4 regions of the Dorea hominis genome follow, and region 1 is predicted to be linked to each of the others. Evidence: predicted binding sites of a transcription regulator. Region 1 holds the regulator's gene; each other region holds the start of a gene.
The links. Region 1 encodes Rex, which represses fermentation and respiration genes when NADH is low (regulators of the CRP and FNR family bind a similar motif). Its sites were predicted from a motif close to ATTGTTAANTANTTAACAAT; they were not measured.

Region 1 (7,708 bases):
AAAAGAATATAACTTAAAAGAAATGTGGAAGAGCCCGAATGGAACGATCCGTGCTATCTTAGATGGAACGGTATTCCGTGCACCGATCGTTGTAAAGGGCATTGAACCTTGTGTAAAAAACTGGAAGAAGCCGATCACCATCGCAAGACATGCATATGGAGATGTGTATAAAGGTTCTGAGATGAAGATTCCGGGAGCAGGAAAGGTAGAGCTTGTTTATACTGCAGAAGATGGCAGTGAGACAAGAGAACTCGTACATAATTTTGACAGTGCCGGAGTTGTACAGGGAATGCATAATATCAATCATTCGATTGAGAGCTTTGCAAGAAGCTGTTTCAATTATGCACTGGATACAAAACAGGATCTCTGGTTTGCTACGAAAGATACAATTTCAAAAAAATATGACCATACATTCAAAGATATTTTCCAGGATATCTACGATGCGGATTATAAAGACAAATTTGAAGAAGCAGGAATCACTTATTTCTACACACTGATCGACGATGCGGTTGCCCGTGTTATGAAATCCGAGGGTGGTTATATCTGGGCATGCAAGAATTATGACGGAGATGTTATGAGTGACATGGTATCATCTGCATTTGGTTCACTTGCAATGATGACATCTGTGCTTGTGTCTCCGGAAGGATATTATGAGTACGAGGCAGCACACGGAACCGTACAGCGCCACTATTACAAACATCTGAAAGGTGAAGAGACATCCACAAACTCTGTGGCAACAATTTTTGCATGGACAGGAGCACTACGTAAACGTGGTGAGATGGATGGAAACAAAGAGCTGATGGCATTTGCAGACAAGCTGGAAAAAGCGACGATTGATACAATTGAAAGCGGCAAAATGACAAAAGACCTGGCACTTATTACAACACTTGAGAATCCGACTGTGCTGAACAGCGAAGACTTTATTAAAGCAATTGCAGAAAAATTAAAAGAGGACTAAACTTTACATAGATTTTACGGAAAACAGATATACTTCAAACAGAACTATGGTATTTTTGTAAAAGGCAAAAAAGTAAAAGGAGTACTGTTATGAAGAATATATATTGTAATCGGGAATTATCGTGGTTAAAGTTTAATGAACGTGTATTAGAAGAGGCAGAGAGTAAAGACGTTCCATTATGTGAACGTCTTACCTTTGCCTCTATTTTTCAGACAAATCTGGATGAATTTTTTATGGTCAGAGTCGGATCGCTGCAGGATCAGATGTTACTGCACAAAGAAATCCGTGACAACAAAACAAAGAAGACAGCCAAAGAACAGATCGAGGCAATTCTGGAAGAAGTAAAGCGGCTTGGCAAAAGACACGGGAAAGCTTTCGAAAATCTTTTGCAGGAACTGGAAGCGTATGGCGTACGTTTTGTAGATTTCCGGCATATCGACGAGGGAGCCAGTCAGAGACTGGAACGATATTTTAAGACAGAGATTGCACCTCTCATTTCGCCTACGATCATCAGCAAGAGACAGCCGTTTCCATTTCTTAGGAACAAAGATATCTATATTGTTGCAGTACTGGAAACGAAGAGTAAAAAAGAGCGTCTCGGTATCATTCCGTGCTCAAACAATGTGTTTAAACGTCTGATCGAACTGCCGGATCATCCGGGCACTTTTATGCTGTCAGAAGAATTTATCCTGCATTATGTGCCGGAAGTATTTAAAGGATACCGTATCAAGGCAAAATCTGTGATTCGTATTACAAGAAATGCGGATATCGATGCGGATGCATTGTATGATGAAGATCTGGATTATCGTGATTTTATGGCAGATCTTATCAAAAAGCGTAAAAAACTGACTCCGGTTCGCATAGAATTTTCAAGAGAAATGAATAAAAATGTTGTTGCAACATTGTGTAAATATCTGGAAATGGACAAGACGCATGTGTTTTTGTCGGATGCACCGCTGGATCTCTCATTTGTATTTGAAATCCAGGATCGTCTGAGAAAAAATCCGGAACTGTTTTATGAGAAAAAGGTGCCGCAGAAATCACCGATGTTTCAGGATGGTGAGAGTATTCTTGCGCAGATACGCAGGGAAGATAAGTTACTTTCCTATCCATATGAGTCTATCCGCCCATTTCTTCATATGTTAAATGAGGCGGCAGAAGATCCGGATGTTATTTCAATAAAAATGACTCTGTACCGCCTTGCAAAGCAGAGCAAAGTCGTGGAAGCACTGGTAGAGGCGGCAGAGAATGGAAAAGAGGTTATTGTTCTTGTAGAGCTGCGTGCAAGATTTGATGAAGAAAATAATATTGAATGGTCCAGAAGACTGGAAGATGCCGGATGTCAGGTAATCTATGGGCTGGATGGATATAAAGTGCATTCCAAGCTGTGTTTGATTACAAGAAAAAATGATAATCATGTGGAATATTTTACACAGATCGGAACGGGAAATTATAATGAGAAAACATCCAGACTGTATACAGATTTATCCCTGATGACATCAGATCCTGCAATTGGTCTGGAAGCATCCAATGTATTCCAGGCACTTCTGAAAGGTGAAGTTGTTGAACAGTCAGAGAAACTTCTTGTCGCACCAAAATGCCTGCAGAACCGTGTGCTGGAAATGATTGATGAGGAAATTGAACACGCCAGACATGAAGAACCGGCATATGTCGGTGTGAAATTAAATTCGCTGACAGATAAGAAAATCATTGATAAACTGGCGGAAGCGTCAAAAGCAGGTGTAAAAATTGATCTTGTAATACGTGGAATCTGTTGTCTGCTGCCGGGAGTTCCGGAAAAGACAGAAAATATCCGCGTGATCAGTATTGTAGGACGTTTTCTGGAACATTCCCGTATTTATATTTTCGGAACAGAAGAGCGCAGTAAAGTTTATATCGCATCGGCGGATTTTATGACAAGAAATACGGTACGCCGCGTGGAGGTAGCTGCGCCGGTGGAGGATGTAAGATTGAAGGAATGTCTGCTTAAAGATTTCCGGATTATGTTAAATGACAATGTCCAGGCGCGGAAAATGAACCCGGATGGAAATTATACAAGAATAAGGAATGACAAAGAGCCACTTTCTGCCCAGGAATATTTTTATGAGGAGGCTTATAAAAAAGCCGGAAAAAAAGAGCAGCCACAGGTGAAAACGGAAACGGCAGAATCATAATGAGATGGACAATCGAATAAAGATGAAGTGATGATTCGGTATGATTATATAATTGGAATTGCACCGTTAAGTAAAAAAGGCTTTAACTTCTCGCAGTCAAAGCCTTTTTGTATTATTTATCTTATGCGATAAGAACAGTAGTTTTGACTAAGATAATTTAGTCTTCAGCAAGAATTTCCCAGTTTTTATAAAGAGTTTCCAACTCTTCCGCAATCTGTACTTTCTCTTTGGCGAGTTCCTGGCATTTGACAGAGTTTGTGAAAATCTCTTCTTGCACCATAAGATCATCAATTTCCCGGTCGCGGTCTTCGAGTACGCTGATGCGTTCTTCCGTCTTTTTTAATTCATTCTGGCGTTTGCGTTCCTTAGCCTGCAGTTCTTTTTGTTCCTGCCAGCTTAATTTGGAAGCGGAGACTTCACCGGAATCGGTGGAAGAATCAGAAGTCATATCGATATTTTCTGTATATGCAGCTGTGAGTTCTTCCTTTTTCTCCAGATAATAATCGTAATTTCCAATGTAATTGACAAACGTATGATGCGTAAGATCCAGGATTCTTGTGGCAGTCTGATTGATGAAATAACGGTCATGCGAAACATAGAGCAGTGTTCCGGTATAATTATTCAGCGCTTTTTCCAGAATTTCTTTTGAGGTAATGTCTAAATGGTTGGTCGGCTCATCGAGGATCAGGAAGTTTGCTTCAGAGAGCATAAGCTTTGCAAGAGAAACACGTCCTCTTTCACCACCGCTTAAATCGGAAATCCGTTTAAAGACATCGTCTCCGGTAAATAAGAATGCTGCAAGCATGTTCCGGATCTGCGTATTTGTAAGAGTCGGGTAATCATCCGAAATCTCTTCAAAGATTGTCTTTTCCATATGGAGCACATGGTGTTCCTGATCGTAGTAGCCAATCTGGACATTCGTACCAAGGGTGAAAGTTCCGTTGTCTGCAGGGAGAACCTGATTTAAAATCTTAAGCAGAGTCGTCTTGCCGGTTCCATTATCGCCGATGATCGCAACGTGTTCGCCACGCTTGATCTCAAAACTGATATCTGAAAATAACGTCTGTGGTGGAAAGGCTTTACTTAAATGTTCTACCGTCAGTACATCATTACCGCTGATGGTTGCAGGTTCAAGCTTTAACTGAAAGTCTTTGTTTGTTTCTATCGGTTTTTCTACCGGCTTGATCTTCTCAAGCATTTTCTCACGGCTTTCCGCCCGTTTGATTGATTTCTCGCGGTTGAAAGAGCGGAGCTTTTCAATAACAGCTTCCTGATGCTTGATCTCTTGCTGTTGGTTGAGATATTCTTTGATACGCGCTTCGCGGATCTGCTGTTTTTTCTGAGAGTAATCAGTATAATTACCAGAATAAGTCATCAGTTCACCGTTTTCTATTTCGATGACTTTCGTAACAATCCGGTTCAGAAAATAACGGTCGTGTGAGACGATCAGTACTGCACCCGGATAATTTAATATGTAAGTTTCCAGCCACGTGATTGAATTCAGATCCAGGTGGTTGGTCGGCTCGTCCAGAAGCAGGATATCCGGTTTAGTAAGCAGAAGTTTGCCGAGAGAAACACGGGTTTTCTGTCCTCCGGAGAGCGTATTCACCGGCTTGGTAAATTCTTCTTCCTGAAAACCTAGTCCCTTTAAGACGCCAGTCAGTTCGCTTTCATAAGCATATCCATTTTCGCGTTCAAATGCTGCGGTCAGCCGGTTGTAGGAGTCCATGTGGTCTTCCAGAGAGTCTCCACTTAAGTCCTTCATCTCCAGTTCCAACTGACGGATCTTCTGTTCCATGGCAATGATATCTGCTTTTGCCGTGCGCACTTCTTCGTAGATCGAACGATCTGTATTCATGTCCTGATGCTGGGCGAGATATCCCATAGTCTTTCCTTTGGTCAGGATGACGGAACCACCATCTGACGGCAGTTCTCCGGCAATTATCTTGAAAATAGTAGATTTGCCGGCTCCGTTCGGGCCTACAAGGGCAGCTTTCTCATGATCTTCTATATGAAAAGAACCATCTTTCACAATGATTTCTTCACCAAATGCTTTGTTAATTCCATGACAGGCGAGTATCATAAAAAATTCCTCCTTATCTGTTCACATACGTTCTTATTATAGCGAAAACGTAATAAAAAAACTACTAAAAAATTGACTTTATTCATACAATTTTATATAATAACAGTTAGAATACATATGGGAAGGTGAAAAAATTGGATAATCGAGGAATATCACAGGCAGTCATCCGACGTTTGCCGCGATATTATAGATATTTAGGAGAACTCCTTGAAAATGGGGTAGAACGTATTTCTTCTAACGATCTGAGCAAAAGGATGAAGGTTACTGCGTCTCAGATTCGTCAGGATCTTAACAATTTCGGAGGATTCGGACAGCAGGGATACGGCTATAATGTCAAATATCTATATACAGAGATCGGCAAAATCCTGGGACTGGAAGAAGATCATAAGATCATAATCATTGGTGCAGGTAATTTGGGACAGGCACTTGCAAATTATGCAGCGTTTGAAAAACGTGGATTTATCCTGACCGGAATTTTTGATGTAAATCCGCGTCTGGAGGGAGTTGCGATTCGTGGAGTGCCGATCCGCATGATGGACGAGTTGAAGTCCTTTGTCCAGAAGAATGATGTAGAGATTGCTGTACTTACAATTCCAAAAGAGAAGGCAATCGAAGTTGCGAATATGCTTGTGGAGAACGGCGTGCGCGCGATTTGGAACTTTGCACATACAGACCTCAATCTGCCGGATAACATCATTGTTGAGAATGTGCATTTGTCAGAGAGTCTGATGCAGTTATCTTATAACATCAGTCGTTATAATGAAGACCAGCGCAAAAAAGGAAAGAACTAGTAAAAGCAGACGTATAGAAACAGGCATGTGTATACAGGCTTGTTTTTATACGTCCTTTTTATATGATACCAGAGCAGAAAAGCCTGCATTCATGTGAGCTTGTCAGTAAGCGGATGTAAGGTTTTGTGACTCCGCAGGTGTCATAAGTACGATTATATTAGGGAGATGAGCATATGAGGTTTTTACCGGATGGAGACAGTATGAAGGCGGCAGATAAGGATACGATAGAGAATCTCGGTATCCCATCACTGGAACTGATGGAACGTGCGGCGAGGAGTTGTATTGATTCCATGAAAAAGGAAAAGCTGGATTTTACAGATGTTCTGATTGTCTGTGGATCGGGAAATAATGGCGGAGATGGTTTTGCTATCGCGAGACTTTTAAAAGAAGAAGGATGTGCGGTTACTGTTTTTATGGCGGGGAATCCGGCACATTTAAGTGCGGAATGCCGATATCAGTGGAAGCTTTTTGAAAGCATTGGAGGATCGATCCGCGACCACTACCCGGATGGCACATACAGCCTGATCATTGATGCTATATTCGGTGTTGGTCTGAGTCGTGAAGTAACCGGGCATTACCGGGAAGTTATTGAGTGGATGAATGAAGCGTCCGGAACAAAAGTTGCAGTGGATATTCCATCGGGAATCAATGCCGGAAATGGTTGTGTGCTTGGTATTGCATTCCGCGCAGATTATACAGTGACGTTTCAGGTTGAGAAGATCGGACTTATCTTTTATCCTGGAAAAGAATATGCAGGTAAAGTCACAGTGACAGATATCGGAATATCACTCCGGACGATGGAGAAGAACAAGAACATTGCATATCTGCCGGACAGAGAGGAATATATCAGAATGCTGCCGGACAGACCGGAAGATTCCAATAAGGGTACTTATGGAAGGCTGCTTGTGATCGCCGGAAGTAAAGGGATGAGCGGAGCTGCATTTCTTAATGCAATGGCAGCTTATCGGATGGGAGCCGGACTGGTGCAGATTTATACGGAGGAATCGAATCGGATCATTTTACAGGCACTCCTGCCGGAAGCAATCATCACAACCTATACAGAATTTGACAAGGAAGAAGTGAAACGGCTTTTAAGCCACGCAGATGCGGTATGCATTGGTTCCGGACTTAGCAGATCCAAGACTGCAAAGAAGATTTTAAAAACCGTATTGTCCAATGTGGAAGTAGCATGTGTGATCGATGCAGATGGACTGAATCTGCTTGCGGAGCATTTGAAATATACAGAATATCTTACAGAAGGAAGTTTTATCCTGACTCCGCATATGAAAGAGATGTCCAGACTGACCGGACTTTCTGTTCCTGAAATCAGAGCTAACAGACAGCAGGTGCTGGAATCTCTGACGGAAGAATGGAACGTTACCTGTGTCCTGAAAGATTCAAGAACGTTGATCGGAGAAGCCGGAAAACGGACCTGTGTCAATACAAGTGGCTGTCAGGCGCTGGCAAAAGGCGGTTCCGGAGATGTGCTTTGCGGTGTGATCGCCGGACTTCTGGCACAAGGAATCAGTACATTCGAGGCGGCAACTCTCGGAACTTATATACATGGATTAAGTGGTGAAACAGCTGCGAGAAAGAAAAACAGTTACAGTATTCTGGCAAGGGATCTGCTTGAGAGCCTTGCAACAACGGACATTACAAATAGTAATTTATAAGGAGGAAGAACAATGAAAAATTATACAAG
Region 2 (7,708 bases), on a different contig from region 1:
TCTTCACATTCTTATGTATTAAGCCTCTTCGCTTTCTACAAATGCTTTGTATGCGTCAGCATCTAACAGTTCTTCTGTCTCTTTTACTTCACCAACTTTTACAAACCATGCATCATAAGGTGTTTCGTTGATAGATTCCGGAGCATCTAACAGTTCTTCGTTGATCTCTGTTACAACACCTGAAACCGGTGAGAATACATCAGATACTGCTTTTACAGACTCAACATCTGCGAATGCTTCTCCGACTGTTACTTCATCTCCAACTTCCGGAAGGTTTATAAATACAAGATCTCCTAATTCAGACTGTGCATAATCTGTTAATCCGATCACGCTTACGTCTCCATCCTCTTTTATCCACTCGTGTGATTTTGAATACTTTAATTCTGCTCTTAATTCCATTGTTTTAATCTCCTTTTCTTTTATGATATAATATGCCCCTGTTTGTGATACCCTCGGTTTCAGACCTTTTCCCTGGCATCCTTATATTTATTTTGCTCTCTTATAGAACGGAAGTGCTACAACTTCTACATCAACCATACGTCCTCTGACATCCACCTGTAATTTTGTTCCGACATCTGTATAGTCAGTTTCCAGTAATGCCATTCCGACAGCCTTGTCAATGAAAGGACCTTTTGTACCGGATGTTGTATGTCCGATCACTTTGCCGTCTGCATATACATCCTGATGTTCACGGATGATTCCTCTTCCAATAACTTCCAGACCTACTCTTTTTCTCGTTAGTTCTGCATGTTCTTCCAGAGCTTTCTTACCGATAAAGTCATCTTTTTTCATCTTCACTGCGAATCCAAGTCCTGTCTCCAGCGGTGAAACATCATCATCCATCTCGTGACCGTAAAGTGGCATTGCTGCTTCCATACGAAGTGTATCTCTTGCTCCAAGACCACACGGAATAAGTCCTTCTTCTTTTCCATTTTCAAGAAGTGTATCCCACATCTTCTCTGCATACTCGCTTGGCAGATATAATTCTACTCCATCCTCACCTGTGTATCCTGTCTTGGAAATGATACATGGGATTCCGGCTACTTCTGTGTCGAATACTGCATGGTAGTATTTCTGAGGAATGTTCTCTTCTGCTGTCAGCTTTCTTAAGATATCCATTGCTTTTGGTCCCTGCAGTGCAAGCTGTGCATACTGAGCAGATACGTCTGTAAATTTGACTTCTCCAAACTGATGATTTAACATCCACTGATAATCTTTATCTTTGTTTGCTGCATTGACAACAATAAAGTAATGATCATCGGAATGTTTGTAAACAATCAGATCGTCTACTGTTCCGCCATGTTCATTACACATCGGACTGTATCTTGCCTGTCCATCCACCATATTGTCAAAGTTATTCGTCAGTATCATCTGGATATTTGCAAGTGCATCCTTTCCCTCGCATAAAACTTCTCCCATATGAGATACATCAAATAGTCCTGCCTGAGTACGAACAGCCATATGTTCTTTGATTACACCTGCTTCATACTGTACCGGAAGAAGGTAACCTCCAAATGGTACGATCTTACCTCCTGCCTTCACATGTGCATCATAGAGTGGCGTTTTTAATTCCATGATAAAAATCCTCCTTTTTTCTCATCATGAACTGCTCTGTCAGCGGGTCTTGTTCCGTTAAAAGTTTGTCGGAGCAAAAAAATAAGAGACATATCCTATTTCAGGACTTTCTGCCTCCCTGTCTGCTTTCTTTCAGAGCTTCGTCCGAACCCAATTCTTCTGCCTGAGAGTTTCGAATTACTTCTTGCCCCTTCGGCGCTATTGCTTATTGCTAATAATCTCTCTTAGGTTCATCACCCGATCACTTTTCTTTTATTTTGACAGGCTTATTGTAACAGCCCTTAAATTATCTGTCAATAATTGTTTATTTTTTAACTTTTCTGTTATTTATAGGCAATTGCAACAGTCATTATAGTTATTATCTATAAAAAAGAAAGATACATTTTCACTTTTTTGTAGAAAATCTATCTTTCTTTATTTTCATTGTATTTTATTGTACTATTATCTGCGTATTTTCATACTTCTAAAGTGCACTTATGCAAGCTGTTCAGCCAGTACTTCTTTCGCTTTTGTGAGTGCATCATTCATGCCTTCCGGCTTCTTGCCCCCAGCTTGGGCCATATTCGGGCGGCCACCACCACCACCGCCAACGCATGATGCACAAGCCTTGATCAGATTACCTGCATGTGCGCCTTTATCAATTGCTCCTTTGGTAGCCATAGCCATCAGGCTGACTTTACCATCTGTAGCCGATACAAGCACGACAACACCTTCGCCAAGCTTGTCTTTTAACTGGTCACCAAGATCACGGAGTCCGTTCATATCCACGCCTTCTACCTTTGCGGCGAGCAGTTTCACACCGACAACTTCTGTCACCTGATTCATCACATCACCTATAGCATCTTTGGCAAGCTTGCCCTTCAGGCTCTCCACTTCGCTCTTTAATGCCTTATTCTCAGCCTGCAGATGACTGATCTTCTCTTCTATATTATCCGGAGTTGTCTTCAACATCTTCGCAGCTTCGTGAAGTTTCTGCTCCTGTTCCTCGTAATAATCCATCAGTCCTTTGGAAGTCAGTGCTTCAATACGGCGCACACCGGCTGCGACACCGGACTCGGAAAGGATCTTAAATGCCATGATATCACCGGTATTTGCCACATGTGTACCACCACAGAACTCAATAGAGAAATCTCCCATGCTGACAACACGTACAATATCTCCGTATTTTTCACCAAACAGAGCCGCTGCTCCTGTCTTTTTCGCTTCCTCGATCGGCATGTTGCGCACAACAACCGGAAGATGATTACGAATTTCTCTGTTGACGATTGCCTCTACTTCTTTGAGCTGTTCTTCTGTCATAGCAGAAAAATGCGTAAAGTCAAACCGAAGTCTGTTCGCATTGTTCAGAGATCCAGCCTGTTCTACATGTGTTCCAAGCACCATGCGGAGTGCTTTCTGTAACAGATGTGTTGCACTGTGGTTATTTGCAGCAAGTGCACGGTTCTCACGATCAACTTCCAGTGTCACTTTATCACCGATTTTGATCATGCCTTTTGTCACATGACCGACATGTCCGAATTTGCCACCGAGAAGTTTTACAACATCTTCTACTACAAATTCACCGTCTGCACTGCGGATCACACCTTTATCAGCTTCCTGTCCACCGCTTGTTGCATAGAGCGGAGTCTTCGCTACAATGACCGTTCCTTTTTCTCCGTCAGAGAGTGCATCTACAATCTCTTCTTCACTTGTAAGTGCTGTAACTTCTGACTCTGCTTCCATATTGTCATATCCGACAAATTCTGTTGTCAGTTCCGGATCAAGCGCATCATAAACGCTTGCGTCTGTACCACTGTAACTGTGTGTTCCAAAAGTTCCTTCGGACTTCGCGCGCTGTTCTTTCTGTGCTTTTTCAAAGCCTTCTTTATCATATGTCAGTCCCTTTTCCTCCAGGATCTCACTTGTCAGATCCACCGGGAATCCATAAGTATCATAAAGCTTGAATGCATTCTCTCCGGAAAGTACGGTTGTACCTTCTGCTTTCATATCTGCTTCCATGTCAGCAAGAATAGACAGTCCCTGATCGATCGTCTTGTTAAACTGCGCTTCTTCTTTTGCAATGACATTGAAAATAAAGTCTTTTTTCTCTTCCAGTTCCGGATATCCATCCTTGGAACCATCGATAACAGTCTGTGCCAGTTCTACGAGGAATGCTCTCTCAATGCCAAGCAGTCGTCCATGACGGCAGGCACGACGCAACAGACGACGCAGCACATAACCTCTTCCACTGTTGGACGGCATAATTCCGTCAGAGATCATAAACGTGACAGAACGGATATGATCCGTGATAACACGGAGAGAAACATCTGTCTCATCGCTTGTTCCATAAGATACACCTGTAATGCGGCATACATGGTCGCGCAGTGCTTTCATTGTATCGATATCAAACATAGAATCTACATTCTGCACAATACATGCAAGACGCTCCAGTCCCATACCGGTATCAATATTCTTCTGTTCAAGTTCTGTGTAGTTGTTGTGTCCGTCATTGTCAAACTGTGTAAATACGTTATTCCAGATTTCCATGTACCGATCACATTCACATCCTACTGTACAATCCGGACGTCCGCAACCATATTTCTCACCGCGGTCGTAATATACTTCTGAACATGGACCACAAGGACCTGAACCATGCTCCCAGAAGTTATCTTCCTTGCCAAACTTGAAGATTCTCTCCGGTGCAATCCCAATCTCTTCATTCCAGATCTTCCACGCTTCATCGTCCTCAAGATAAACAGATGGATACAGACGATCCGGATCAAGACCTACAACTTCTGTCAAAAACTCCCATGTCCAGTGAATTGCATCGTGTTTAAAATAATCTCCAAACGAAAAGTTACCAAGCATCTCGAAGAACGTACCGTGTCTTGCAGTCTTTCCTACATTCTCGATATCTCCTGTACGGATACACTTCTGACAGGTTGTCACTCTCTTTCTTGGTGGAATCTCCTGTCCTGTAAAATATGGTTTTAACGGCGCCATACCGGAATTGATAAGCAACAGACTCTTGTCATTGTGCGGCACCAGTGAAAAGCTTTTCATAGCCAAATGTCCTTTACTTTCAAAAAATTCAAGGAACATTCTACGTAATTCATTTACTCCGTATTTTTGCATAATTTCCTCCTCCAAACTCACTATCTCCTAATTATAATAAGATACCCGCCGTTTGTCAACGACAGGCATCTTTGCACATTTCTTCTTTTTTACTTTAATTCAATCTCTGCCAATTCTTTTGGCGGAAGTTTTTTCGTGGATGCTTTTACAAATTCTTTGATATTCTTCTGCGCTTTCGGAACCGGAATATTTGTTCCTGCACCTGCCACGCATCCTCCTGGGCATCCCATTCCTTCAATCAGGCATCCGTTCATGCGTCCTGCTTTTGCAAGAGCAAGCATCTTCTTACACTCAGCCAGTCCTTCCGCATGTTCGATATTTACTTCTACATCCGGATAATACTCATGGATACATTTCTCGATTGCCTCTGCAACGCCTCCTGCTACTGCATACCCTCTTCCTGCTCCGGTCGCATCATGGAAAGACGATTCTGCTTCATACTGTGTCAGGTCAATATTCTTAGCATCGAACATTGCCTGCAGTTCTTCAAATGTAATAACAAAATCCACATCACTTCGCACATCCCGGCGCATCGCTTCCAGCTTCTTTGCCGCACACGGTCCGATGAATACCACTTTGGCATTCGGATGCTTCTGCTTGATCGTACGTGCAGTCGCAACCATCGGCGTTAACTCCTGTGATACCTGATCAATGAGATCCGGAAAATACTTCTTAGCAAGCATCGCCCATGACGGACAGCAAGATGTAAGAAGGAACGGCAGTTCTCCTGTCACAACTTTTTCCACATAATGATGCGCCTCCGCAACAGCACCAATATCTGCTCCAAGTGCAACTTCATAAAATTCCGAGAAACCAAGTTCCTTGAGTGCCGCTTTTAGATTTCTCGGCGTGATATTATCTCCAAACTGTCCTGCATATGCCGGAGCAATCTCGGCAACAATCTCTTCACCATCTTTCAGTGCATGCGCTAACTGGAAAATCTGCGATTTATCAGAAATCGCACCAAACGGACAGTTTACCATACACATTCCGCAGGATACGCATTTATCATTGTTAATGTAAGCTCTTCCCATAGCATCTGACTCAATTGCTCCTACACCACATGCCATTTTGCAAGGTCTTGCCTTACAGGAGATTGCGTCATACGGACAGGCGGATTTGCATTTTCCACACTTGATGCATTTTTCCTGGTCAATGTGAGATTTACCATTTACCATGGAAATTGCACTCTTCGGACAGACTTCCATACACGGATGTGCCAGACAGCCCTTACACATATTGCTCACTTCATATCCACGTTCCTCACATGCTGCACACGCTGACGGTATGACCTGCATAAGCGGCGGCTCATAGTATTTGTCCGAAATATTACTCGCCTCCACACCGGCAGTCAGATGAACCGGTTTGTTCTCCGGACGGAGTGACAATCCCATAGCAAGACGAAGACGCTCCCTGACAACTGCTCTGGCTCTGTAAATGCTGTCCCTGTAAACAGGGCTTTCTTCATTCACCATAGCATATGGAATTGCTTCCATGTCGTCACAAAGCGTCTCATCATTTGCCTCGAAGCCAAGTCTTGCAACTTCTTCGAATACTTTCCGTCTCAAACGTTTGACTGTCGTATCTAATCCTCTGATCATATTGACACATCCTCCTGATTCTCTTTCCTAATAGAATTTCTCATAAACTCCTTTAAGTATAAAAAATCGTTAATACAGTGTCAATATTCCCGCATGTACAGAATTAAATACAACTTACAGTAATACGATATTATGCTCTTTGCATGTCTTTTTCATTTCTTCCGGCCAGATACTTGCCTGAACCTCTCCGACATGGGCACGATCCAGAAGCAGCATACAAAGTCTTGACTGACCGATACCTCCACCGATCGTATACGGCAATTCTCCATTTAAAAGCATCTTATGATACGGCAGTTCTTTGCGTTCCTCGCATCCGGCTTTTTTTAGTTGTTCTGCAAGAGATTTCTCATCTACACGGATACCCATGCTGGAAATCTCCAGTGCACAGTTCAGATTTTCAAACCAGAATAGGATATCTCCATTTAACTGCCAGTCATCATAATCCGGTGCACGACCATCATGCGGCTCCCCGCTTGCCAGCTTGTCACCGATCTGCATAACAAATACACAACCGTATTCTTTCGTAATCAGATTTTCTCGTTCTTTTGGTGTCTTATCCGGATAACGGTCTTCCAGCTCCTGGGAAGTGATAAACGTCACTCCGTCCGGCAGATGTTTCACTGCCTGTGGATACTTATACCATACTTCATGCTCCATATGTTTGATCACTTTGAAAATTGTACGCACGGTATCTTTTAATGTCTCAACTGTACGCTCTTCTTTTGTAATTACTTTCTCCCAGTCCCACTGGTCAACATAACAGGAATGAAGATTATCCAGTTCTTCATCGCGGCGGATTGCATTCATATTTGTATAAAGTCCTTCGCCTGGTTTGAACCCATATTCATGAAGGGCCATACGTTTCCATTTTGCAAGAGACTGTACAACTTCTACATCTTCTCCTTTGATCCCTGCAATATCAAACTGTACCGGACGCTCCACGCCATTCAAATTGTCGTTCAGTCCGCTCTTCTTTGTAACGAAAAGAGGCGCTGAAATTCTTTCCAGATTCATCTCTTTTCCAAATTCTTTCTGAAATGTGTCGCGAATGTACTTGATTGCTTCCTGCGTCTCTCTTACCGAAAGATGAGGGTCATATTTTTCAGGTAATATTAATGCCATGTTTCTTCCTCCTAGCTGTGACTTGTTTTATGTTTGCTCTATTGTTATGAATCTTCTTATCTGTCTATTCCCGTCCGAATACTTTCTGTGCATAGTATACGGATTGCATTGCATCTTTTCCATAGAAATCTGCATGGATCTGGTCTGCATAATCCTGATTTAGGACTGCACCGCCTACCATAACTTTACAATCCGGCTTTTCTTTGTTGAGCTGTCTGATCGTTTCTTCCATGCTGACTACAGTTGTCGTCATAAGCGCACTTAATCCAACCAGTTTAATATCTTCTTTTACTGCT
Region 3 (7,708 bases), on a different contig from region 1:
CAGTGAACGATGAAGTGGTTCACGGAATTCCGAGTGAACACAGGATCATCAGAGAAGGCGACATTGTCAGCCTGGATGCAGGAGTTATTTATAAAGGATATCACTCGGATGCAGCACGTACACATTGCGTTGGAGAAGTATCCAAAGAGGCGCAGGATCTGGTACGCGTGACAAGAGAGTGTTTCTTCGAAGGTATAAAATACGCGAAAGAAGGCAATCATTTATTTGATATATCCGGGGCAATCGGAAGATACGCTGAAGAGAGAGGATACGGCGTTGTGCGTGACCTGTGCGGCCATGGCATAGGAACAGCACTTCATGAGGCACCGGAGATACCGAATTATGAGATGAAGCGTAAAGGTGTACTGTTAAAAGCCGGAATGACACTTGCTATTGAACCTATGATTAACATCGGTGGATGGGAAGTTGACTGGATGGATGATGACTGGACTGTAGTAACAAGAGACCATTCGTTATCTGCACATTATGAGAATACGGTATTGATCACAGAAAACGAACCGAAACTTCTTTCTTTAACTGAGGGCATATAGTATGGACAGATTTGAAAAAGGAATGCTTGTCAGATCGAAAGCCGGACATGATGCGGGAGAGATCTTTATCATAACCGGAACAGAAGATGCATATGTATATCTGGCGGATGGAAGACTACGCACGTTACAGAAACCAAAAAAGAAAAAGAAGAAACATGTGCAGATCATATTGCAGCAATATGATATACAGGATGCAGACGATGTAAAGATCAGACGGATCATAAAGGAATGGAATAAGAAAGAAGAAAATCAGGAGGATTAGAGATGTCAAAAGCTGACGTAATTGAAATTGAAGGAACTGTAGTAGAAAAATTACCTAACGCAATGTTTCAGGTAGAACTGGAAAATGGTCACCAGGTACTTGCACATATCAGTGGAAAGCTCAGAATGAACTTTATCAAGATTCTGCCAGGTGACAAAGTAACTTTAGAATTATCCCCATATGATCTTTCAAAAGGAAGAATTATCTGGAGAGATAAATAAATTATAAAAAGTCTATTGACTTTGCTGGACAAATGATGCTATACTATATAAGCGCGTTTTCGGGCATTTCTATGTGTAAAGACGAATGAGTTGCGGTTTTTACAGCGAAAAAGCGCAAGATACAAAAGGCAGAGCAATGGATGAAAGGAGGATCCCCGTGAAGGTTAGATCATCAGTAAAACCAATTTGCGAAAAATGCAAAGTAATCAAAAGAAAAGGAAGCGTTCGCATTATCTGCGAGAACCCGAAGCATAAACAGAGACAGGGTTAATTAAGGCGGCTGATAGACGACACACCAGGAGGTGTGTAGACTATTTGAAATATACAAGGAAACACCTGTAGCCGGTGACTATCCTCGTATATTGCTTCTAATGCCGGCTCGTCATTGCCGTTTTATGAAGCGGTGGCCGGAAAGGGTGTGGATACCGACACACCTGGGATTTCATTAAGAGAATCCCCTATTAAAGACAATGAAAACTAAGTAAAAAGAAAATGGAGGAACAATCACATGGCTCGTATAGCAGGTGTAGACTTACCAAGAGACAAACGTGTCGAGATCGGATTAACTTATATCTATGGAATCGGCAGAGCAAGTGCAACACGTATTTTAGCAGAAGCAGGCGTTGATGCTGATATCCGCTGCAGAGATCTGACAGACGAAGACGTTAAGAAGATCAGTGCAGTAATCGATGAGACACAGACAGTAGAAGGTGATCTTCGTAGAGAGATCGCTCTGAACATTAAGAGACTTCAGGAGATCGGATGCTACAGAGGTATCCGTCACAGAAAAGGACTTCCGGTTCGTGGTCAGAAGACTAAGACAAATGCAAGAACAAGAAAAGGTCCTAAGAGAACAGTAGCAAACAAAAAGAAATAATTAAAAAGGAAAGTGTAGGTTAGTTTTATTATGGCAAAGAAAGTTACAAAAAAAGTGACAAAGAGACGTGTCAAGAAAAACGTTGAACATGGACAGGCTCACATCCAGTCATCTTTTAATAACACAATCGTTACATTAACAGATGCTCAGGGAAATGCTCTTTCATGGGCAAGTGCAGGCGGTCTTGGATTTAGAGGTTCAAGAAAATCTACCCCTTATGCAGCTCAGATGGCAGCTGAAACAGCAGCTAAAGCAGCATTAGTACATGGTTTGAAATCAGTTGACGTTATGGTTAAAGGACCAGGTTCAGGTAGAGAAGCAGCAATTCGTGCCCTGCAGGCATGCGGAATTGACGTAACAAGTATCAAGGATGTTACTCCGGTACCACACAATGGCTGCCGTCCGCCGAAACGCAGAAGAGTGTAATACTTATTTTAGATTTATTATACGCTTACCGTAAACTGATTGAAATTAGGAGGAAATAAAACATGGCAGTAAATAGAGTTCCGGTTCTTAAAAGATGCCGTTCTCTCGGAATGGATCCGGTATATTTAGGAATTGATAAAAAGTCCAACAGACAGTTAAAAAGATCCAATAGAAAAATGAGCGAGTATGGTCTTCAGTTACGTGAAAAACAGAAAGCTAAATTCATCTATGGTGTATTAGAGAAACCTTTCAGAAACTACTACAAGAAAGCTAAACAGATGTCAGGTATGACTGGTGAAAACCTGATGGTTTTTCTTGAGTCCAGACTGGACAACGTAGTATTCCGTATGGGACTTGCAAGAACAAGACGTGAAGCAAGACAGATCGTTGACCACAAACATGTACTTGTTAATGGTAAACAGGTAAACATCCCATCTTACCTTATCAAAGCTGGTGATGTGATCGAAATCAAAGAAGCTAAGAAGAGCTCAACAAGATATAAAGAGATCGTAGAAGTTACAGGCGGACGTATGGTTCCGGATTGGTTAGAAGTTGACGCTGAAGCTCTGAAAGGAACAGTTAAAGAACTTCCAAACCGTGAAGCAATCGATGTTCCAGTAGACGAGATGTTAATCGTCGAGTTGTATTCTAAATAATAACCCGTAACACCACAGGAGGTGGACTTAGTGTTTGATTTTAATAAACCCAATATTGAAATAACTGAGATTTCAGAAGATAAGAAATATGGAAGATTCGTTGTAGAACCACTCGAAAGAGGATATGGTACAACATTAGGTAACTCCCTTAGAAGAATCATGCTTTCATCTTTACCGGGTGCTGCAATCAGCCAGGTGAAGATTGATGGGGTACTTCATGAGTTCAGCTCCATTCCAGGGGTGAAAGAGGATGTTACAGAGATTATCATGAACTTGAAATCACTGGCTATCAAGAATACATCCGAGACAGATGAGCCTAAGACAGCTTATATCGAGTTCGAGGGTGAAGGTGTTGTAACAGCAGCAGACATTCAGGTGGATCAGGACATCGAGATCATGAATCCTGAGACAGTAATCGCTACACTGAACGGCGGTGCAGACAGCAAGCTTTACATGGAATTAACCATCACGAAAGGAAGAGGATATGTAAGCTCTGATAAGAATAAGAACGACGATTTGCCGATTGCGGTAATTCCGATTGATTCTATCTACACACCGGTTGAACGTGTAAATCTTACCGTTGAAAATACTCGTGTTGGTCAGATTACAGATTTTGACAAATTAACATTAGATGTATACACAAACGGAACACTGCTCCCGGATGAAGCAGTAAGTTTGGCAGCTAAGGTACTCAGCGAGCACCTGAAACTGTTCATTGATCTGTCAGAAGTAGCTCAGGCTGCAGAAGTAATGATCGAAAAAGAAGATGACGAGAAAGAGAAAGTGCTTGAGATGAGCATTGACGAATTAGAGTTATCTGTACGTTCTTACAATTGTCTGAAGAGGGCTGGTATTAACACGGTTGAAGAACTGACAAACAGAACACCGGAAGACATGATGAAAGTTCGTAACCTTGGACGTAAGTCCTTAGAAGAAGTACTTGCTAAGCTTGATGAATTAGGATTAAGCTTAAGCAAAGGAGAGGAATAAATCGGGTTTCCACGGTTTTTCCTAAAAGTGCCTTCTGCTGATAAGTCTGAAAGTGCACAGCAGAGCATTTGGCTAGTAAGCCCGAAGAGTATAACCAAGTGTAAATATGGAGGATATGAATAATGGCAAAGTATAGAAAACTCGGCAGAACATCAAGCCAGAGAAAAGCTTTATTAAGAAACCAGGTAACAGCATTACTTAACAATGGTAAGATCAAGACTACAGAAGCTAAAGCTAAAGAGATCCGCAAGATCGCTGAAGGTCTGATCGCTATGGCTGTCAGAGAAAAAGACAACTTTGAAGAAGTAACTGTTAAAGCTAAAGTTGCTCGCAAAGACAAAGACGGAAAACGTGTAAAAGAAGTTGTAGACGGTAAGAAAGTTACAGTATACGATGAAGTTGACAAGACAATCAAGAAAGATATGCCTAGCAGACTTCACGCACGTCGTCAGATGTTAAAAGTTCTCTATCCTGTAAAAGAAGTTCCGACAGCACAGGCTGGAAGAAAGAAAAATACAAAAGATGTTGACCTTGTTGCAAAACTCTTTGATGAGATTGCACCAAAATATGCTGATCGTAACGGTGGTTACACAAGAATCATCAAGATCGGACAGCGTAAAGGTGATGCAGCAATGGAAGTTCTGATCGAACTGGTTTAATTATCAGATTGCTGAAAGAATATCGGAAGACTATGAAGCAGAGTTGTTTCATAGTCTTTTTTTGCATAAAAAAGTGAAAGGGTTGAAATTGTAGGTGTTCTTGTGAAAATCATTACGCAGGGAATTGTAATTGTCTTCAACTATATTATTGCTAAATGTTACTTATTCGAAGATTAATTTAGAAAAAGTTAAAGAAAACTGTACAAGTAAGTATAGATGAAATAAATAAATTGTGACAAAATCATCAATAAATCGTTAAATTATCTACTTTTGCTGTGCATGATTACAAATGAGAAAAAAAATGCTATAATAAGAAAACTGCATCAATAATAATACAAAGAAGGGATGTATGAAATGAGTAGGTTAGAAATTGCCTCTCCAAAAAAGGCGAAAATCGTTATGGAAGGCCTTTACAAAGATCTGGAGAGAAGAATCGAATCAAGCCCTCCGGGCTTATGTCCGGTTGATATGGCAAGAGCATTTTTGGAGTTATGTCACGCACAGACATGTGGAAAGTGTGTACCATGCCGTATTGGATTGGGACAGTTAAACCAGTTCATCAAAGATGTACTGGATGGTAAAGCAACAATGGAGACATTAGACACTATGGAGCAGACAGCATTGTCTATTATGGAATCAGCGGACTGTGCGATTGGTTACGAAGCTGCGAACATGGTATACAAAGGACTGATCGGATATCGCGATGATTATGTAGAGCATATTCAGAGAGGACGTTGTACCTGTACATATAATCAGCCGGTACCTTGTGTGTCTTTATGTCCGGCACATGTTGATATTCCGGGATATATTGCATTAGTAGGAGAAGGAAGATATGCGGATGCAATCCGCCTGATCCGTAAGGATAATCCATTCCCGACGACATGTGGATTTATCTGTGAGCATCCTTGTGAGGCAAGATGCCGCAGAAACATGGTAGATGATTCTGTAAATATCCGCGGACTGAAACGTGTTGCGGCTGATTTCGCAGGAGAAGTAGAGCCGCCGAAGTGTGCAAAGAGCACAGGTAAGAAGATCGCAGTACTCGGTGGAGGACCGGGAGGATTAAGTGCAGCATATTATCTTCAGTTAATGGGGCATCAGACAACTGTATATGAGATGCTTCCGAAACTGGGAGGAATGTTACGTTATGGTATTCCAAACTATCGTCTGCCGAAAGAGAGACTCGAAGATGACATTAACGCAATTCTGAAGACCGGAGTAGAAGTCAAATACGGTCTGAAGATTGGTCAGGATATCAATATTCAGGAATTAAGAGAACAGTACGATGCAGTGCTGATTACAATCGGAGCTAGTACAGATAAGAAACTGGGCCTTGACGGGGAAGACGCAGATGGAATCTTATCCGCAGTGCAGTTCTTACGTAATGTAGGAAAGAACGAGATCATGGATTTGACCGGAAAAGAAGTTGCTGTCATCGGTGGCGGTAACGTATCCATGGATGCAGTTCGTACAGCTAAGAGACTGGGCGCTAAGAAGGTAAGTATCGTATATCGTAGACGAGTAGCAGATATGACAGCTCTTCCGGGGGAAATAGAAGGCGCTGTAGCAGAAGGTATCGAATTACAGACACTCAAAGCACCTGCTTCACTCGATATTGATGAGAAGCACCATATTAAGGGAATTTATGTAACTCCGCAGATGATCAGTTCTATCAAAGATGGAAGAGCAAGCATCAAACCGACCGGAGAAGACGACATTTATATCCCATGTGATGTACTGATCGTAGCAATCGGACAGAATATCGAGACACGTCATTTTGAAGAAGCAGGTATCCCGGTTGAGCGTGGTAAGATCGTTACAAAGAGTACAGGAACATTTGAGAATATGCCAGGTGTATTTGCCGGTGGAGACTGTGCAAGTGGTCCGGCATCTGTTATTAAAGCAATTGCTGCTGCAAAAGTTGTTGCTGCCAATATTGATGAATATCTGGGATACCATCACGAGATTTCCTGTGATGTTGAGATTCCGGAAGCAGCCCTTCGTGACAGAACTCCATGTGGAAGAGTCAATCTGACAGAGCGTGAAGCATGTGAGAGAGTCTGTGATTTTGAAGGCGTAGAAAACTGTATGACAGAGAAGGAAGCAAAACAGGAGGCAAGCAGATGCCTTCGCTGCGATCACTTTGGATACGGAATATTTAAAGGAGGCAGAGAGACATTATGGTAAATCTTACAATAGATGGAAAAAAGATCTCAGTAGAAGAGAATACCACAATTATGGAGGCTGCCGCATCAAATGGAATTCCGATTCCAAAACTTTGTTATCTCAAAGGAATTAACGAGATTGCAGCCTGTCGTGTTTGTGTTGTTGAATTAGAAGGAAAAGAAAAACTCATCACATCCTGTAACAATGTTGTAAAAGAAGGCATGGTGATCTATACAAACAGCCCGAAGGTACGTAGACATAGAAGAACAACAGTGGAACTGATTTTATCTCAGCATGATTGCGAGTGTGTGACATGCTCAAGAAGTGGCAACTGTAGTTTACAGACAGTGGCGAATGATCTGAATATTTTTGATATTCCGTTCAAGATGCAGCTGGAGAAACAGCCATGGGACAAACATTTCCCGTTGATCCGCGATTCTTCCAAATGTATCAAGTGCATGCGTTGCGTACAGGTTTGTGATAAGATCCAGGGACTTGGAATCTGGGATGTAGAAGGTACCGGTTCCAGAACAACGATCAATGTTGCAGGTCACAGAAGTATTGATGAAGCAGACTGTGCACTTTGCGGTCAGTGTATTACACATTGTCCGGTAGGAGCGCTTCGTGAGCGTGACGATACAGAGAAAGTATGGAAAGCAATTGAGGATAAAGACAAGATCGTAGTAGCTCAGGTTGCACCGGCTGTTCGTACAGCATGGGGTGAAGAGTTAGGTCTTGCACCGGAAGATGCCAAAGTTGGAAAGATTCTGGATGCTTTGAAGAGAATGGGCGTTGATTATGTATTTGATACCACATTCTCAGCAGATCTTACGATCATGGAAGAAGGAACGGAGTTCCTGAAACGTTTCACATCCGGAGAGTTAAAAGAACGTCCGATGT
Region 4 (7,708 bases), on a different contig from region 1:
CATACAGATCTTTTAATGTCTGACCGTCTTTTAACACAACACCTCTGTTTTTAGCATTATGGAGTCTGTTATTTATTGTCTCATACGACGTATGTAAATATACGATCGTTCCGGTCTCTTTGTAATGCCTCATTGCATTCTCGCAATATACAACACTTCCTCCCGGCGAGATAACAGCACGCTCTTCCTGAATCTCCGCATTCACCCGGTCTTCAATCCGTAAGAAACCTTCATTTCCTTCTTCTGCAATAATCTCTTTAAGCAAACGCTTCTCCACTTCCTGGATTACCAGATCTGTATCTACAAACTTATATCCCAGTCTCTTAGCAACAACAACACCGACTGTGCTTTTCCCCGATGCCGGCATTCCGATAAATACGATATTCTTCATATTTTTCATCCTTTAGTCTGTATTTGTTTGAAATCTTTTGATACTTATTACATTTTAATCCTATCCATTTTAACATAAGATTCCTTTTTCGTCCACTTCTTGCTTCAGAATCTACTGCCTTTACAAGATTCAAACTCATTTTTTATCATTTTCTGACCAATTCTACCAATACCGCTCTGCCTGATCTGCCAACGGATACTTTACCATAAAAAATAAGAACCGGAAATCCTTTTATTCCTCCGGTTCTTATTTTGTATAAATTATCTCTTCAGGATACACTCTCATTCAGAAAATAATATTTTCTCTGAAAGTTTCTCCGCTCCTGCCTTCGGCGGCATATCTCCTGACAGGTCATTACCCACACCAGCTCACGAAGCCAGTCATCTTCCATTTTCGTCGGAAGATCATCTGTTTTATCCTTCTGCTTATCTGCAAAGTCGATCTGACCTTTCACATTTGCATAAACACGACCGCATATCATCTGTATTTGCAAACGATCCGGATACTCATCATAAATCATACTGACGTCATATTCCAGTCGGTCGCATTCTGCCTCTACATATGGCAGAATCTTTTTCACTTCGGCCGGATACATACTCTTCATATAAGATACATCCCGGCTGTTTTCCCGCTCCCAGGCTGTATCGATTGGCAGCTGATTTTGATATGCCATATAAAAAGGCAGTTTCTCGCTCATCGGTTCTGCTCCTTCCAGGGAAATTATCTGCTTTATTATATGCATTTTTTCATAAGCTGTTCCCTGAAATCTTTTCTGTTATTCATTTTTTGCGGCTTCAAAATTCCGATGCAGAAGTTTGTGTTCTTTTCCTTTCAGCAAGCCATCGTACAACGTCTGAACCAACGGATTTTCATTGGACTTCTTAATCTGGGTATTCACATCTGAATCATAAAGACCCTTCATTCTTGCTGATTTTGTTCTCGGTCCGGCCGGTACCGGCTGTCCACCACCCATGACACAGCCTCTGTAACATGCCATTACTTCTACGAAATCATAGTGTACTTCCCCGGCCTTGATCCGCTTCAAAAGTGCATCTGCATTTCCGAGACCACTTACGATTGCCGCACGAATGGTTCTGCCGTTGTAATCAAATTCTACTTCTTTCAGGCCTTTCTCTCCACGCACACCGCTGAATTTGATATTATCCATATCTACACGGTTATGTCCTTTACGCAGACGTCTCAAAACCGCTTCGGTCACACCGCCGGTTACACCAAAGATCACTCCGGCACCGGATCCGATTCCAAATGGCATATCTGACGCTTCAATTTCCAGATTCTCAAAACGGATACCAGACTTGCGAATCATGGAAACGAGCTCGGTTGTTGTCAGTACATAATCGATATCCTGCTTACCGTTTGTTGAAGATTCCGGTCGTAAAATCTCATCTTTCTTCGCTGTACAAGGCATAATAGATACAGATACCACTCGTTTTCCGAGATTCTTCTCCGGATCTTTATAATATTCCCGTACTACAGCGCCGAACATCTGCTGTGGTGACCGGCAGGTCGAAAGATTCTCGGCAAATTCCGGATAACGGTTTTCACAATATCTTACCCATGCAGGACAGCAGGATGTAAAGAGTGGCAATTTTTCTCCGGATTCCAGCCGATTCAAAAGTTCTTCCGACTCTTCTATAACTGTAAGATCCGCACCGTAAGATGTATCAAATACTTCATCAAATCCCATACGATGCAGGACATTTACCAATTTACCCATAACATTTTCGCCACGCGGCAGACCGAACTGATCTCCTACTGCCACACGGACTGCCGGTGCGATCTGTGCGATCACTTTGGTATCTTTATCTGCAAGAAGATCCCAGATAACATCCATGTTGGTCTTAATACTGATTGCGCCTGTCGGACATACAACCCGGCATTGTCCACAGTTCACGCAGTCGGTCTCTGCAATTTTCTTATCAAATGCAGGTGTTACCAGCGCTTTTGTTCCTCGATATGCAAAATCAATTGCATTTACTGCCTGCACATTGTCACACATACGTACACAGTCACCGCACAAAATACATTTATTCGGATCTCTCACGATCGCCGGCGAACTGTCATCGATCGGCTGTAATTCTTTCGTATTTTCAAATCGGACATCCATAACACCCATCCGGTGCGCAAGGCTTTGCAGCTGACATTCTCCACTTTTGATACAAGTTGTACAGTCTCTGCAGTGCGCTGCCAGAAGTAACTCCAGAATTAATTTCCGATACTTCATCAGGCGCGGTGTATTTGTATAGATCACCATTCCGTCTCTCGGTGGTTCGGAACAGGATGCAAATGTTTTTCCTTTATCATTTTCTACTGTACATAAACGACAGGCACCATATACAGACAGTTCTGAATGGTAACATAAGGTTGGTATATCAATATCTGCTTTACGAATGACGGTAAGAATATTCGGTTCATCCGTAAATTCTACTTTTCTTCCATCTATAGTCATTACTCCCATGACGTTTCCTCCTATCTGGCAACAGAAATTGCCTTAAACGGACACTGTTCCATACAGGCTCCGCACTTAATGCATTTCTCCTGATTAATGTGATACGGTGATTTCAACTCACCTTCAATTGCTCCAGCCGGACAATTTCTTGCACACTTGGAACATCCTTTACAGATGTCCAGATCAATCTGGAACTGTCTGAGATTTGTACAAACCCCTGTTTTACACTTCTTATCCTCAATATGTTCTCTATATTCTTCTGCAAATGCATTCAATGTACTGATAACCGGTTTTGGCGCACTCTTTCCAAGTCCGCATAACGCGGTACTCTCAATCATATCGGCCAGTTCACGCAACTCATCTATATCTGTCGGTTTTCCATTTCCGGCTACGATTCTTTCAAGAATCTCCAGCATTCTTTTTGTACCTTCTCTGCATGGCACACATTTTCCACAGGATTCTCTCTGCGTAAAGCTCATAAAGAACCGGGCTACTTCTACCATACAGGTATTTTCATCCATAATAACAAGTCCGCCGGAACCGATCATCGCTCCGATCTTCGCCAGCGAATCAAAATCCATCTTGCTGTCCAGCTGTTTCTCTGTCAGACATCCGCCCGATGGTCCGCCGATCTGAACCGCTTTGAACTTTTTACCGTTCTGAATGCCTCCACCGATATCATAAATAACTTCCCGGAGAGTAATTCCCATCGGCACTTCGATAAGTCCTGTGTTTCTTACATTACCTGTCAATGCGAATGCTTTTGTTCCCGGGCTTTCCGGTGTACCGATACCCAGATACCACTCTGCGCCGTTTTGAATGATCATTGGTACATTTGCGTAAGTCTCAACGTTATTTAATACTGTAGGTTTTGCCCAGAGTCCCTGCTGTACTGTACGCGGCGGTTTTACTCTCGGCATACCACGTTTGCCTTCAATAGATGCTGTCAGCGCACTTCCTTCGCCGCAGACAAATGCTCCGGCTCCTCGGTTGATATGTAAACGGAAGCTGAAGTTTGTTCCCAGGATATGATCTCCTAAAATTCCAATCTCTTCCGCCTGATGGATTGCCGTCTCCAGTCTCTGGATCGCGAGCGGATATTCGGCACGGACATAAATATATCCTTCCTGCGCCTGAACCGCATATGCAGCGATCATCATACCTTCGATCATGCGGTGCGGATCACCCTCCATAATACTTCTGTCCATGAATGCGCCCGGGTCACCTTCGTCACCGTTACAGACTACGTAACGAATCTTTTCCTTCTGGGATGCTACCTGTTTCCATTTACGTCCGGTACGGAATCCTGCACCGCCACGTCCTCTTAAATTTGACTCATAAATCATATCGATCACGGATTCCGGTGTCATCTCAAACAATGCTTTTTCTAATGCAGAATATGCTCCGACCACCATCGCTCCTTCGATGTGATCGGCATCGATATGTCCGCAGTTTTTCAATACAAGTCTCGTCTGCTTTGCGTAAAATGGGATCTCTTCCTGTGAAGCATAGACCTGTCCGTCCATATGATATAACAAACGTTCAATCGATTTTCCTTCGCAGATTGTTTTCTGATAGATCTCTTCACAATCATCCGGCGACACTTTAATATATAAATAATTATGTGGTTCGATTCTCACCAGCGGTCCCATTTCACAGAATCCGTGGCAACCACTCTTCATAACCTTGGTATGTGCAATCTCTGCGCCGAACTCCACCGATACATTCCCGTCATTCTTTGTCAGTTCCAGCATTTTCTGGTAAATTTTATCTGAACCCCCGGCCAGACATCCTGTTCCACCGCAGATCAAAACGCGACATTTCGCACGCTGCCGCTTCTGACATTCAGTACGATATTCTTTTAATTCCGTTCTGTTCTCTATCTTCATGTTATTCTCCTCTCAACTCTTTCAGCAGATCCACTACTTTTTCCGGTGACATCTTAGGATACACAACATCATTTACTGTAATCGCCGGTGCCAGACCACATGCCCCCAGACAGGACACCGTCTCCACAGTAAAATACAGATCGTCTGATGTATGCTTCTTATCATTTAATCCGAGTTCCTTATACAAACGTTCCAGGATCGGAATGGATTTTCTCACATGACAGGCTGTTCCATCACAGACTTTAATGACATATTTGCCTTTCTGCTCGAAAGAAAAATTCTCATAAAAACTTGCCACGCTGTACGCCTTTGCTTCCGTAATCCCGATCTGTTTTGCCACATATGTCAGAAGTTCCGGTGGCAGGTATCTGTACTCCTCCTGAATATCCTGGATAATCGGGATCAATGATCGTTCTTCTCTTGTGTGTCTTGCTATGATTTCATCTGCTTTCTCATAATACGATGTATCTAACATAATATCCTCATCCTCCTTTTTGTTCATTTTCCCCTGATATTGGCTATTTTTTATCAATTTATTGTATATTATATCATAGAAATTATTGATATGTTTATATCAATATCCGATGTCTTCCATATAGAATTTTATATATCCTAAAAAAAGATGCACCCTCAGGCACACCTTCTTTCTTCTAGACAATTATATTTCTTCAATTTTCCTTCTCAGATGCTCAAGAAATTCTTTTTCTTTCTGATTCATCACATATCCTTTTTTATATATCAGTGCATCCCTCATTTTATGTCTTAGAAATCCGACTTCCTTCTGCACAAGATGATACCGTTCCAGCATCTTTTCCGGCAGCGGAGATACCCACATATAACTGTTCTTCACTTCTCTTAAAATATCAAACTGACTTCCTCTTTCAAAAATATATATTTTCTTTTTCGGATGATAGGCTTCCCTTCCTTCCCGGTAAAATTCAATATATTCTCCGTTCGGGAGCCTGGAATCTCCATGTAAGATTTCTACTCCGTCCGATAATTCTCCCGGAGACTGAAAATCCTTTTCTGCAAGTTCTCCGTCTGCGGAAGTCAAAAGTAAATAATCAAATTCATTGATCACCTGCATTTCCAGATTCCGAAGCTGAAGAAGCGATTGGTAATCCTCCTGCTTTCTCCGCTGATACCGTATAATTCCAAGATCATATCCATTCTGACCGATACTGTCGATTGCCGTCATCGTACTTGTCTCCCGGAAATCCACATCCATCTCCATCTGGTCATCCTGGTTGCTGATATACTCGGCAAAAGCATGCGCAATATAGCTGGCCCGGGGCACACAAAATCGAAGTGTCAGCTTTTCACTGCGTTCTTTTCCATAATGTTCCCTTAGCTCATCAACATCCCGGATGACTTTTCTGGCATATTCCAGAAAATTCTGTCCGTCTCTTGTCGCCTGTACTCCTTTTGAGGAGCGTTTAAAAATCTGTATGCCAAATTCTGTTTCTACATTTTTAATTGCTTTGCTTAAGTTTGGCTGCGCAATGTAAATCTCTTTTGCAGTCTGTGAAATCGATCCTCTTTTATCTATTTCAATAATGTATTTGAAATCCGTCAAATTCATTTGTATCTCTTCCCTTTTCCATGATGCCGATGTTCCGTTCCGCCTTATTCTCTACGCGAAACGAAAAGGCGACACATCTTTTGTATCGCCTTTTCATTCTAAGCTCTTTCGCTGTAGTGATGTGCTTCTTCAAGCATCATATCTTTTACTTTCATCAGACGGATCTGAGAGCTTCTCTCGTTCTCGTCCAGCTTCATCGTGATATATTTGATTGTCTCCTGAGCCTCCGGAATTGTCACATGCTCCAGCGCATTTACACGACGTCTTGTCTTCTCGATCTCAGCCGCCATAAGCTGGCATGCTTTTTCTGTCTCCGCAAGTTTCAACATATCCGGCAGAATGTCCGCCAGTGATTTTACAGCACCATCCAGATCACTGGATGTAAATGCAAATCCATAAGAATAAATATCATTGGCATCAGCAGTCCTTGTCTTCGTATTGAACACAGGAATGTCAACGCTCATAACATTTTTATTGCCTACTTCCAGATTTACTTCCTGTTTTGGTGCCATCAGTGCGGTATTCAACGTAGCCTCATCCATTCCGGCTTTGGCTATAACAAAGTTCTTATTTGCAGAGAGGATTCCGGCTTCTACTTTCTGACGAAGTGCCATGTTCTCCTTTACCAGCTCCAGAAACTGACGCATCAGCTCATCACGCTTGTCTTTCAGGAGCTTATGTCCCCTTCTTGCTGTAACAAGCTTCTTCTTCGTCTTGGTCAGTTCCATCCGGGTAGGAGTGATCTGTTTCGATGCCATTCGCTACCTCCTTATTTCCATTACCTGATTATTGCTTTCCATAATACTGGTCTAAGAATTTGTCGTCGATACGTTTCAACTCTGCTCTTGGCAGCATAGACAATAATTTCCAGCCAATTTCCAGTGTCTCCTCAATAGATCTGTCGTTGTCATATCCCTGGGAAACATATTCTTTTTCAAATGCTTCTGCAAATTCTGCATATTTCAGGTCAATCTCTGTTAAGGCAGCTTCTCCTAAGATTGTCATCAGTTCTTTTGCATCTTTTCCACGGGAATACGCAGCAAATAACTGGTTCATCGTATTGGAGTGGTCTGCTCTTGTTTTGCCTTCACCGATACCTTTATCTTTCAGACGGGAAAGAGACGGTAATACATCAATCGGCGGCTGTAATCCTTTACGATACAGCTCACGACTTAAGATTACCTGACCTTCTGTGATATATCCGGTAAGATCAGGAATAGGATGTGTCTTATCATCCTCAGGCATAGTCAGGATTGGGATCATAGTGATACTTCCGTCTTTACCTCTCTGACGTCCGGCTCTTTCATACATTGTTGCAAGGTCTGTGTACATATATCCTGGATATCCACGACGTCCAGGTACCTCTTTCTTCGCTG

Region 2: a site for Rex is predicted at 6,356-6,375, ahead of H8S07_RS05545 (4Fe-4S dicluster domain-containing protein). Genes of this name have one in related genera too.
Region 3: a site for Rex is predicted at 4,872-4,891, ahead of H8S07_RS09675 (NAD(P)-binding protein). Genes of this name have one in related genera too.
Region 4: a site for Rex is predicted at 5,310-5,329, ahead of H8S07_RS08900 (complex I 24 kDa subunit family protein). Genes of this name have one in related genera too.

The regions. Positions count from the first base shown of each region.
Region 1 covers NZ_JACOOY010000002.1:173,751-181,458, forward strand. Annotated here, with positions in the region: gene H8S07_RS02220 (NADP-dependent isocitrate dehydrogenase) at 1-958, shown strand, start outside; gene ppk1 (polyphosphate kinase 1) at 1,048-3,132, shown strand; gene abc-f (ribosomal protection-like ABC-F family protein) at 3,290-5,215, opposite strand; gene H8S07_RS02235 (redox-sensing transcriptional repressor Rex) at 5,350-6,006, shown strand; gene H8S07_RS02240 (NAD(P)H-hydrate dehydratase) at 6,180-7,679, shown strand; gene alr (alanine racemase) at 7,692-7,708, shown strand, end outside.
Region 2 covers NZ_JACOOY010000005.1:150,499-158,206, reverse strand. Annotated here, with positions in the region: gene gcvH (glycine cleavage system protein GcvH) at 19-399, opposite strand; gene gcvT (glycine cleavage system aminomethyltransferase GcvT) at 487-1,575, opposite strand; glycine riboswitch at 1,717-1,812, opposite strand; gene alaS (alanine--tRNA ligase) at 2,050-4,689, opposite strand; gene H8S07_RS05545 (4Fe-4S dicluster domain-containing protein) at 4,779-6,290, opposite strand; gene asnA (aspartate--ammonia ligase) at 6,405-7,412, opposite strand; gene H8S07_RS05535 (homocysteine S-methyltransferase family protein) at 7,477-7,708, opposite strand, start outside.
Region 3 covers NZ_JACOOY010000011.1:88,617-96,324, forward strand. Annotated here, with positions in the region: gene map (type I methionyl aminopeptidase) at 1-551, shown strand, start outside; gene H8S07_RS09635 (KOW domain-containing RNA-binding protein) at 553-813, shown strand; gene infA (translation initiation factor IF-1) at 816-1,034, shown strand; gene rpmJ (50S ribosomal protein L36) at 1,192-1,305, shown strand; gene rpsM (30S ribosomal protein S13) at 1,543-1,911, shown strand; gene rpsK (30S ribosomal protein S11) at 1,942-2,337, shown strand; gene rpsD (30S ribosomal protein S4) at 2,400-2,993, shown strand; gene H8S07_RS09665 (DNA-directed RNA polymerase subunit alpha) at 3,024-3,983, shown strand; gene H8S07_RS09670 (bL17 family ribosomal protein) at 4,106-4,642, shown strand; gene H8S07_RS09675 (NAD(P)-binding protein) at 4,997-6,829, shown strand; gene H8S07_RS09680 ([FeFe] hydrogenase, group A) at 6,823-7,708, shown strand, end outside.
Region 4 covers NZ_JACOOY010000010.1:60,212-67,919, forward strand. Annotated here, with positions in the region: gene H8S07_RS08880 (shikimate kinase) at 1-391, opposite strand, end outside; gene H8S07_RS08885 (hypothetical protein) at 660-1,088, opposite strand; gene H8S07_RS08890 ([FeFe] hydrogenase, group A) at 1,167-2,870, opposite strand; gene H8S07_RS08895 (NADH-quinone oxidoreductase subunit NuoF) at 2,882-4,750, opposite strand; gene H8S07_RS08900 (complex I 24 kDa subunit family protein) at 4,752-5,225, opposite strand; gene H8S07_RS08905 (LysR family transcriptional regulator) at 5,409-6,332, opposite strand; gene H8S07_RS08910 (V-type ATP synthase subunit D) at 6,431-7,090, opposite strand; gene H8S07_RS08915 (V-type ATP synthase subunit B) at 7,119-7,708, opposite strand, start outside.